Regions from separate parts of the Pseudomonas sp. NA-150 genome, predicted to be linked through region 2. Evidence: predicted binding sites of a transcription regulator. Region 2 holds the regulator's gene; the other holds the start of a gene.
What was found. The regulator sigma-54, encoded in region 2, starts transcription at its own class of promoters, with help from an activator protein. The targets are predictions, from matches to a motif close to ANTGGCATNNANNTTGCTNT.
Positions count from the first base shown of each region.

Region 1: a site for sigma-54 is predicted at 2,296-2,315, ahead of ACF0H7_RS14540 (CmpA/NrtA family ABC transporter substrate-binding protein). Genes of this name have one in related genera too.

Region 1 covers NZ_CP172305.1:3,047,655-3,052,136, forward strand. Annotated here, with positions in the region: gene ACF0H7_RS14530 (nitrate/nitrite transporter) at 1-164, opposite strand, end outside; gene ACF0H7_RS14535 (ANTAR domain-containing response regulator) at 363-938, opposite strand; gene ACF0H7_RS14540 (CmpA/NrtA family ABC transporter substrate-binding protein) at 953-2,164, opposite strand; gene ACF0H7_RS14545 (quinone-dependent dihydroorotate dehydrogenase) at 2,419-3,444, shown strand; gene rmf (ribosome modulation factor) at 3,575-3,790, opposite strand; gene rlmKL (bifunctional 23S rRNA (guanine(2069)-N(7))-methyltransferase RlmK/23S rRNA (guanine(2445)-N(2))-methyltransferase RlmL) at 4,372-4,482, shown strand, end outside.
Region 2 covers NZ_CP172305.1:715,506-719,987, reverse strand. Annotated here, with positions in the region: gene lptA (lipopolysaccharide transport periplasmic protein LptA) at 1-337, shown strand, start outside; gene lptB (LPS export ABC transporter ATP-binding protein) at 337-1,062, shown strand; gene ACF0H7_RS03485 (RNA polymerase factor sigma-54) at 1,250-2,740, shown strand; gene hpf (ribosome hibernation-promoting factor, HPF/YfiA family) at 2,855-3,163, shown strand; gene ptsN (PTS IIA-like nitrogen regulatory protein PtsN) at 3,176-3,640, shown strand; gene rapZ (RNase adapter RapZ) at 3,643-4,482, shown strand, end outside.

The DNA of each region.
Region 1 (4,482 bases), 2.3 Mb from region 2:
GTAGCGACCATCAGCCCGCGCTGTTGCGTGCTCAGGTGCAGGTCGGCGGCGATTTGCACGGCCAATGGCCCCAACAGGTACCAGACCATGAAACTCAGGTCGAAGTATAGAAAGGCTGCAAACAGCGTCGGTTTATGGCCAGCGTTCCAAAAGCTTGTATTCATCAAACACCTCACCTGCAAAGTAGAGTCGTGGCCGGAGGCCAAAAAGCAAAAAACGCCGCAATCCGAATCGCCTGAGCGAGAGGGATGTGCGACGTCTTTGTCGTAAGTGAGGCAACCGCCGTTGGCTACCTGTGAATGGGTACTAGCAAGAGCTGGGCCATGAACCGGATTGCCCCTGAATTGTAGGAGCGGGCTTTGTTAGCCCAACATTTCATTCATGGCGATGATCTGCTCGGCCACCTGGATCAACTTCTGCTGCCGGCTCATGGCCTGGCGGCGCATCAGGGTGTAGGCCTCGTCTTCTTTGCAATTCTTCATTTTCATCAGCAGACCTTTGGCCTGTTCGATGCGTTTGCGCTCGGCCAATTGTTGGTCGCGTGCCTGTAATTGGGCACGAAGTTCCTGGTCGCTCTCAAATCGTGCCATGGCCACGTCCAGGATCGGCTGCAGGCGCTGCGCATGAATGCCCTCGACGATATAGGCGCTGACCCCGGATTTGATCGCCTGGCGCATCACGCTCGGGTCGTGCTCGTCGGTAAACATCACGATCGGCCGTGGCTGGTCGCGACTGACCAGTACCACTTGCTCCATGACGTCGCGGCCGGGGGATTCGGTGTCGATCAGGATCACATCAGGACGCACCGCTTCGACGCGCGCGGGCAGGTCGATGGTCAATCCTGATTCATCGACCACGTCGAAACCCGCCTCGCAGAGCGCCGCCTTGAGTCGTCCGACTTTTTTTGCTGTGTCATTGATCAGCAGGATACGCAACATACGGGCGACCTCCCTCAACGACTGGCATGCAGAGGCGTGCTGTCAGCCCGCGCGTGCAGGGAGAAGCTGCGTGCGTAGCCCGCCGGATCGCTACCATCCCAGATTTTGCCATCGATCAACTGGCTGCTGCGCATGGCCGAGGCGGGTACTGCGATGCCTAAAGCGTTGGCTGCCTGTGTGTACAGCTCGAGTTGCTGCACGTGGCGGGCGACGGCCAGGTAATCAGGGTCTTCGCGCAACAGGCCCCAGCGGCGAAATTGGGTCATGAACCACATGCCGTCGGACAGCCACGGCCAATTGACCTCGCCGCCATGATGAAAGCGCACGGCATGGTGGTCATGCCATTGATTGCCGAGGCCATCTTCATACTCACCCAGTAAGCGTGGTTCGATGCAGGCGGCCGGCGTGTCGAGGTAATCGCGACCACTGAGCAACTGCGCGGTGCTGCGCCGGTTTTCCTGATTCTGTTCGATAAAGCGGCTGGCTTCGAGCACGGCCATCACCAGTGCCCTGGCGGTGTTGGGATTCTGTTCGACAAATTCGCGGGTGCAGCCGAGCACCTTCTCAGGGTGGTCCGGCCAGATCGCCTGGGTCGTCGCCACGGTAAAGCCCAGGCCCTGATGGACGGCGCTGGCGCACCAGGGTTCACCGACGCAAAAGCCGTCGATACGCCCGGCCTGCAAGTGCGCGACCATTTGCGAAGGCGGCACCACCACGCTGTTGACGTCGTTGAGCGGGTGAACGCCTTGGCTGGCGAGCCAGTAATACAACCACATGGCATGGGTGCCGGTGGGAAACGTCTGGGCGAAGGTCAGTTGTGTGCGGCTTTGGTGCGCGTGACGTTCGAGCGCCTCAGGAGTGGTCACATTGGCGTCCTGCAGGGCGCGGGACAAATTGATGCTTTGCCCGTTCTGGTTCATACCCATCAACACCGCCATGTCGGTGGCCGTGTTGCCGCTGATGCCCAGTTGCACGGCATAGATCAGGCCATACAGGCTGTGGGCGGCATCCAGTTCGCCGCTGACCAGCTTGTCACGCAGATTGGCCCAGGACGACTGGCGTTTCAGGTTCAGGGTCAGGCCATAGGGTTGCGCGAATCCCTGAGTTGCCGCCACCACCAGCGAGGCGCAGTCGGTGAGGGCCATGAAGCCCACGTCGAGGACGTTTTTCTCAGGTGCGTCGCTGCCCGCGACCCAGGCCAGTGCATCGTTCGATGGGGTGTTCATACGTGATCGTTCATGCAGGGGGCCATCCATAAAAAAGGCGTCGCACCGTCCTTTGCTCACGCAAAGACGGTGACGACGCCATTGTCCGCTGACTCGCTCCGCCGTTGGATCGAGTGTAGATAACAGAGGTTTGTGCAAGGCATATGCCAGCGAGGGGACGGAGGGGGTAAAGTTCACGCATGACTCGCCTGGGAGCCCTCGCTGCGTCTATAATCGCCGCCCTGAATTCAGCCGCTCACGAGCCACGCCCGCCCATGTATAACCTGGCCCGCCAGTTATTGTTCAAACTCTCCCCGGAAACCTCCCACGACCTGTCGCTGGATCTGATCGGCGCAGGCGGCCGTCTGGGGCTCAATGGCTTGCTGAGCAAGGCGCCTGCGCAGGTGCCGGTCAAGGTCATGGGCCTGGAGTTTCCCAACCCGGTCGGCTTGGCCGCGGGTCTGGACAAGAATGGCGCGGCCATCGATGGTTTCGCGCAACTGGGTTTCGGCTTTGTCGAAATAGGCACCGTGACCCCGCGTCCACAGCCAGGCAACCCCAAGCCACGCATTTTCCGTTTGCCCCAGGCCGAGGCGATCATCAATCGCATGGGCTTCAACAACCTGGGCGTCGATAACCTGATCAGCCGAGTACAGGCAGCCAAATTCAAGGGCGTGCTGGGGATCAACATCGGCAAGAACTTCGATACGCCGGTCGAGCGCGCGGTGGACGATTACCTGATCTGCCTCGACAAGGTGTACGCCCACGCCAGCTACGTCACGGTCAACGTCAGTTCACCGAACACTCCGGGCTTGCGCAGCCTGCAGTTCGGTGACTCGCTCAAGCAATTGCTCGAAGCGCTGCGTCTGCGTCAGGAAGACCTCGCGCAGCGGTACGGTCGTCGCGTGCCATTGGCGATCAAGATTGCGCCGGACATGACCGACGAAGAAACCGTGCAGGTCGCGGCGGCGCTGGTCGAGTCGGGTATGGATGCGGTCATTGCCACCAACACCACCTTGAGCCGGGTCGGCGTCGAAGGCTTGCCCCACGGCGATGAAGCCGGTGGCCTGTCGGGCGCACCTGTGCGCGAGAAGAGCACGCACACGGTCAAGGTATTGGCGAGCGAGTTGGCGGGGCGGTTGCCGATCATTGCAGCGGGCGGGATTACCGAAGGCAAGCATGCGGCCGAAAAAATCGCTGCCGGCGCGAGCCTGGTGCAGATCTACTCGGGCTTTATCTATAAAGGCCCGGCGTTGATCCGTGAGTCGGTGGATGCGATTGCGGCCATGGGCCGGGTTTAATCGCAGTCACCCATAAAAAGGGGCTCCCTGAAGGAACCCCTTTTGGGCGCTAGCCCGCCGCCCGGATGGGGCGTGCATGGTTTTTTAAAAATATCGACAATTTAGAAATTCTTGATCGGAAGGTACCTGGTTAGCCGACCGCGTGAAGTTCGTTGAGTCTGTGGATGCCCGCAGTGCCGGTCATACCGTCCCAGTTGTCGCCGCGTCCTTCTCGCCAGCCATTGATCCAGGCTTGGCGTACTGACGGTAGAGTAAAAGGGCAAAGCTCACGGGATTTACCATGAACACCAAATTGATATCCGCGTAAAAATGCTCTTTCCAACGGATCACGCTTAAGTCTTCTCATAGGGTGTTGCCCTCTTCTGTTGACTGTTATGTCCCTGAGGACCTCGTGTCGAGGTCGGGCAGAATCTTCTGCCGTTGGTACCCGCTGCCGGCGTCGCGGGCTTGGTGTCGTCATCGTTGCGATGACAACCTGTGTTGATTTCTAACCAATGCTTTGGGCGCTGTGAATGATCGTTTTGTCATAAGGGCGTAACGGTTCGGGTGTAAAGGCCATAAGCGTTTTGCTCGCTTGTGTCGGTTTTTGCAAGACGAGCGCGCTGAGCCGGGGCTTTGCCGGGAGAATGGATTTTTATCCCGCTGCAATAGATGGCTTTTTGCGCACTGCCGTTAATCGACGAAGGGTCGCGGGATGTGACTTTTTGTTGCAACGATTTTTGCGGTAAAGGTTCTTAGCTCGAACAAATATCTGCCATTTTGCCGCTAGGCTGATGGTTTGACCGCTGCATTGACACCCGTTGTTGATGACGGTGGACCGGCACCTACCGTGTGCCACGCAGGCGTTCTCCAAGAAAGGCGTCTGTTTAAAATCTGGCCGGGCAATGCGTTGCCCCGCCGCTTATCGCTTAAGGCGTTGGATTATCCATGTCGGACCGTTTCGAACTCTTCCTTACTTGCCCCAAAGGCCTCGAAGGCTTGCTCGCTGAAGAGGCCACTGGCCTTGGCCTCGAGGAAACCCGCGAACACACCTCCGCC
Region 2 (4,482 bases):
GACCATCACCCGTCTGCCTACCGGCGAAATCAACGTATTCACTGCTGTTGGCAACCTGGCGTACTACGAACAGAAGCCGGAACTGAACAAGCCGATCGTGCAGGCATGGGGCGTGACCATCCAGTACTTTGCCACCCAGGATAAAATCGTCCTGATTGACAGAGCCAAGGTCGTCAATGATGGCAACACGTCGGAAGGCGAGAAAATCATCTATGACACCGTGAAGCAGATCGTCAACGCCGGGCGCGCCAACGGCGCCAAAGTAACCGCCCCGCGCCCACGGATCGACATGGTTATCCAGCCGAAAAGCAAACCCGACGCGCAGAAGGCTCCTTAATGGCAACGCTGAAAGCCCAGCATCTGGCTAAAAGCTATAAGGGCCGTCAGGTCGTTCGTGATGTCAGCCTGTCCATCGAAAGTGGGCAGATCGTTGGTCTTCTGGGGCCAAACGGCGCCGGCAAGACCACGTGTTTCTACATGATCGTCGGCCTGGTACGCGCCGATCAGGGCCGCGTATTGATCGATGACCTCGACGTCAGCCATCAGCCCATGCACGGCCGCGCACGCTCCGGTATCGGCTATCTGCCGCAGGAAGCGTCGATTTTCCGCAAGCTCTCGGTGGCCGACAACATCATGGCCATCCTCGAGACCCGTAAGGAACTCGACCGCGCCGCACGTCGCAAGGAGCTGGAAAGCCTGCTGCAGGAATTCCACATCAGCCACATTCGCGACAACCTGGGCATGAGCCTGTCCGGTGGTGAGCGCCGCCGGGTAGAAATCGCCCGCGCCCTGGCCACATCGCCCAAGTTCATTCTGCTCGATGAACCGTTTGCCGGCGTCGACCCGATCTCGGTCGGCGATATCAAACAGATCATCCACCACTTGAAAGCCAAGGGCATCGGCGTTCTGATCACGGACCACAACGTTCGTGAGACGCTGGATATCTGTGAAACCGCGTACATCGTCAACGACGGGCAACTGATCGCTGAGGGTGATGCGGAGACAATTCTGGCCAACCAACTGGTTAAAGAGGTTTACCTCGGCCATGAGTTCCGCCTGTAAGTTCTGCGGTGTTTCGCTCTTCATAGGCGACGGACACTAGGGTGCGGTGGTTGGCAAGTATATTAATTGTCACCACACCCTAGGCAAACACTTAGGTTTCAGGCATATAATTTGCTTAAGTTGGCGCTCCGGCGCCCTGTAGTGGATGGCGCATGTGCGCCGGCGAATAAGGTGTTTAGCCCCTGCCATGAAACCATCGCTAGTCCTGAGAATGGGCCAGCAGCTGACGATGACACCGCAGCTGCAACAGGCCATCCGTCTACTCCAACTGTCGACCCTGGACCTTCAACAAGAGATCCAGGAAGCGTTGGAATCCAATCCTATGCTCGAGCGCCAGGAAGAAGGCGACGACTTCGATAACGCCGACCCGCTGGCCGACAACATCGAGAAACCCAATCCTGATGTCCAGGAACCGACGTACCAGGAAGCTGCCCCCACGGTAGACAACCTGGAAGACGGCGAGTGGAACGAGCGCATTCCTAGCGAGCTGCCCGTCGACACCGCCTGGGAAGACGTCTACCAGACCAGCGCCAGCAGCCTGCCCAGCAACGATGATGACGAGTGGGACTTCACCACCCGTACCTCGGTCGGTGAAAGCCTGCAAAGCCATCTGCTGTGGCAACTGAACCTGGCCCCGATGTCCGACACCGATCGTCTGATTGCCGTGACCCTGATCGATTGCATCAACAATCAGGGCTACCTTGACGAGTCGCTCGAGGAAATCCTCGATGCCTTCGATCCGGAGATGGATGTCGAGCTAGATGAAATCGAAGCGGTCCTGCATCGAATTCAACAATTCGAGCCGGCCGGTATCGGTGCCCGCAACCTCAGCGAATGCCTGCTGCTGCAACTGCGCCAGATGCCGTTGAAAACCCGCTGGCTGGCCGAAGCACAGCGCCTGGTGACCGACTTCATCGATTTGCTGGGCAGCCGTGACTACGCGCAGCTGATGCGGCGCATGAAGCTCAAGGAAGACGAACTGCGCCAGGTGATTGAACTGGTACAGAGCCTCAACCCGCGTCCGGGTTCGCAGATCGAGTCCACCGAAGCCGAGTACGTCGTGCCCGACGTTATCGTGCGCAAGGACAACGAACGCTGGCTGGTCGAACTCAATCAAGAGTCCGTGCCGCGCCTGCGGGTCAATCCGCAGTACGCCGGCTTCGTCCGCCGCGCCGACACCAGCGCCGACAACACCTTCATGCGCAATCAGCTGCAGGAAGCCCGTTGGTTCATCAAGAGCCTGCAAAGCCGCAACGAAACGCTGATGAAAGTCGCCACGCAAATCGTCGAGCATCAACGTGGCTTCCTTGAGTACGGCGACGAAGCGATGAAACCGTTGGTCCTGCACGACATCGCGGAAGCGGTTGGCATGCACGAGTCGACGATTTCCCGCGTTACCACGCAGAAATTCATGCACACCCCGCGTGGCATTTATGAGCTGAAGTACTTCTTCTCCAGCCACGTCAGCACCTCCGAGGGCGGTGAATGCTCGTCCACGGCGATACGCGCAATCATCAAAAAACTGGTTGCGGCGGAAAATCAGAAAAAGCCGTTGAGTGACAGCAAGATCGCTGGTTTACTGGAGGCACAAGGCATTCAAGTAGCCCGTCGCACAGTCGCCAAATACCGCGAATCACTTGGGATCGCGCCTTCGAGCGAGCGCAAGCGATTGATGTGACGCCCAAGCCAGTCTGAGATTCGCTTACAGACCGGTCAGGCTAAGAGCCACAGCGTTCCAGTGGCAGGCATTCCAGCCTGCCTCTTTATGCACTGGCAACGAAGGAGAAGCTGTATGCAAGTCAACATCAGTGGACACCAGCTTGAAGTGACAAAGCCCATGCGCGAATACATTGAGGCCAAACTCAAGAAACTCGAAGGGCACTTTGACAAGATTACCAATGTGCAAGTGACCATGGCGGTCGAGAAGCTGAAACAGAAGATCGAAGCCACACTGCATATCCACGGTGGAGAGGTGGTCGCCAACGCCGAACATGACGACATGTACGCAGCCATCGACCTCCTGACTGACAAGCTCGACCGACAATTGCTCAAGCATAAGGAAAAGCAGCAAAGCATCCTCAAGGGTGCGACAGCTCGCTAACACCCCCTACTCATGATTCGACTTGAAAACATCCTGACCCCTGGCCGTTCACTCGTGAACGTGCCGGGTGGCAGTAAAAAACGCGCGCTCGAGACGATTGCCAATGTGATCGTCCGCGAAGTGCCCGAACTGTTTGAGCAAGATGTTTACGAGAGCCTGATCGCTCGTGAAAAACTTGGCTCGACCGGCTTTGGCAATGGCATCGCCATTCCTCATTGCCGCCTGAAAGGTTGCAGCCAGCCGATCAGCGCCCTGGTTCACCTGGATCACCCCATAGAATATGACGCCATCGATGGCGCGCCCGTGGATTTGCTGTTCGTCCTGCTCGTCCCCGAAGCCGCCACCGATGCACACCTGGAATTGCTGCGGCAGATTGCAGGCATGCTCGACCGCAAGGATGTGCGTGACAAGCTGCGCAGTGCAGCCAGCAATGAAGCCCTGTATCAAGTTGTCCTGGACATACAGAGCGGTCACTAATCATGCGCATGATTATCGTCAGTGGTAGATCGGGTTCCGGCAAGAGCACCGCGCTCGATGTGCTGGAGGACAGTGGCTTTTACTGCATCGATAATCTGCCGGCCGGTTTGTTGCCCGAATTGGCCGAGCGCGCGCTGATCCATACCGAACTGGCTCAACCCCAGGTTGCCGTCTCTATCGACGCGCGCAACCTGCCGAGCCACTTGTCGCGCTTCCCGCAATTGCTGGAAGAAGTCCGCAGCCGCCACATTCAATGCGATGTGCTGTATCTGGACGCCGACGAAGAAACCCTGCTTAAACGCTTCTCGGAAACCCGTCGTCGCCACCCATTGAGCACACCTGAGCGCTCGCTGGCTGAAGCGATACGTGACGAGAGCACCCTGCTCGGCCCGATCATTGACCTGGCCGACCTGAAGATCAACACCACCCAGCTGAACCTTTATCAGTTGCGCGACATGATCAAACTGCGCCTGCTCAACACCCCGGAACCGGGAACGGCGTTTCTGATCGAGTCATTTGGCTTCAAGCGCGGCATGCCGGTGGATGCCGACCTGGTATTCGACGTGCGCTGCCTGCCGAACCCTTATTGGAAGCCCGAGCTGCGCGAACAATCCGGCCTCGATCAACCGGTGGCGGATTATCTGGCTGCCCAGCCGGATGTCGAAGAGATGTTTCAGGACATCTTTACCTACTTGAACAAGTGGTTGCCGCGCTTCGCCGCCAGCAACCGCGCCTACGTCACCATTGCCATTGGCTGCACTGGCGGGCATCACCGTTCTGTCTACCTGACCGAACGCCTGGGCCGCGTCCTGCAACAATCCCTCAAGAACGTTCAGGTTCGC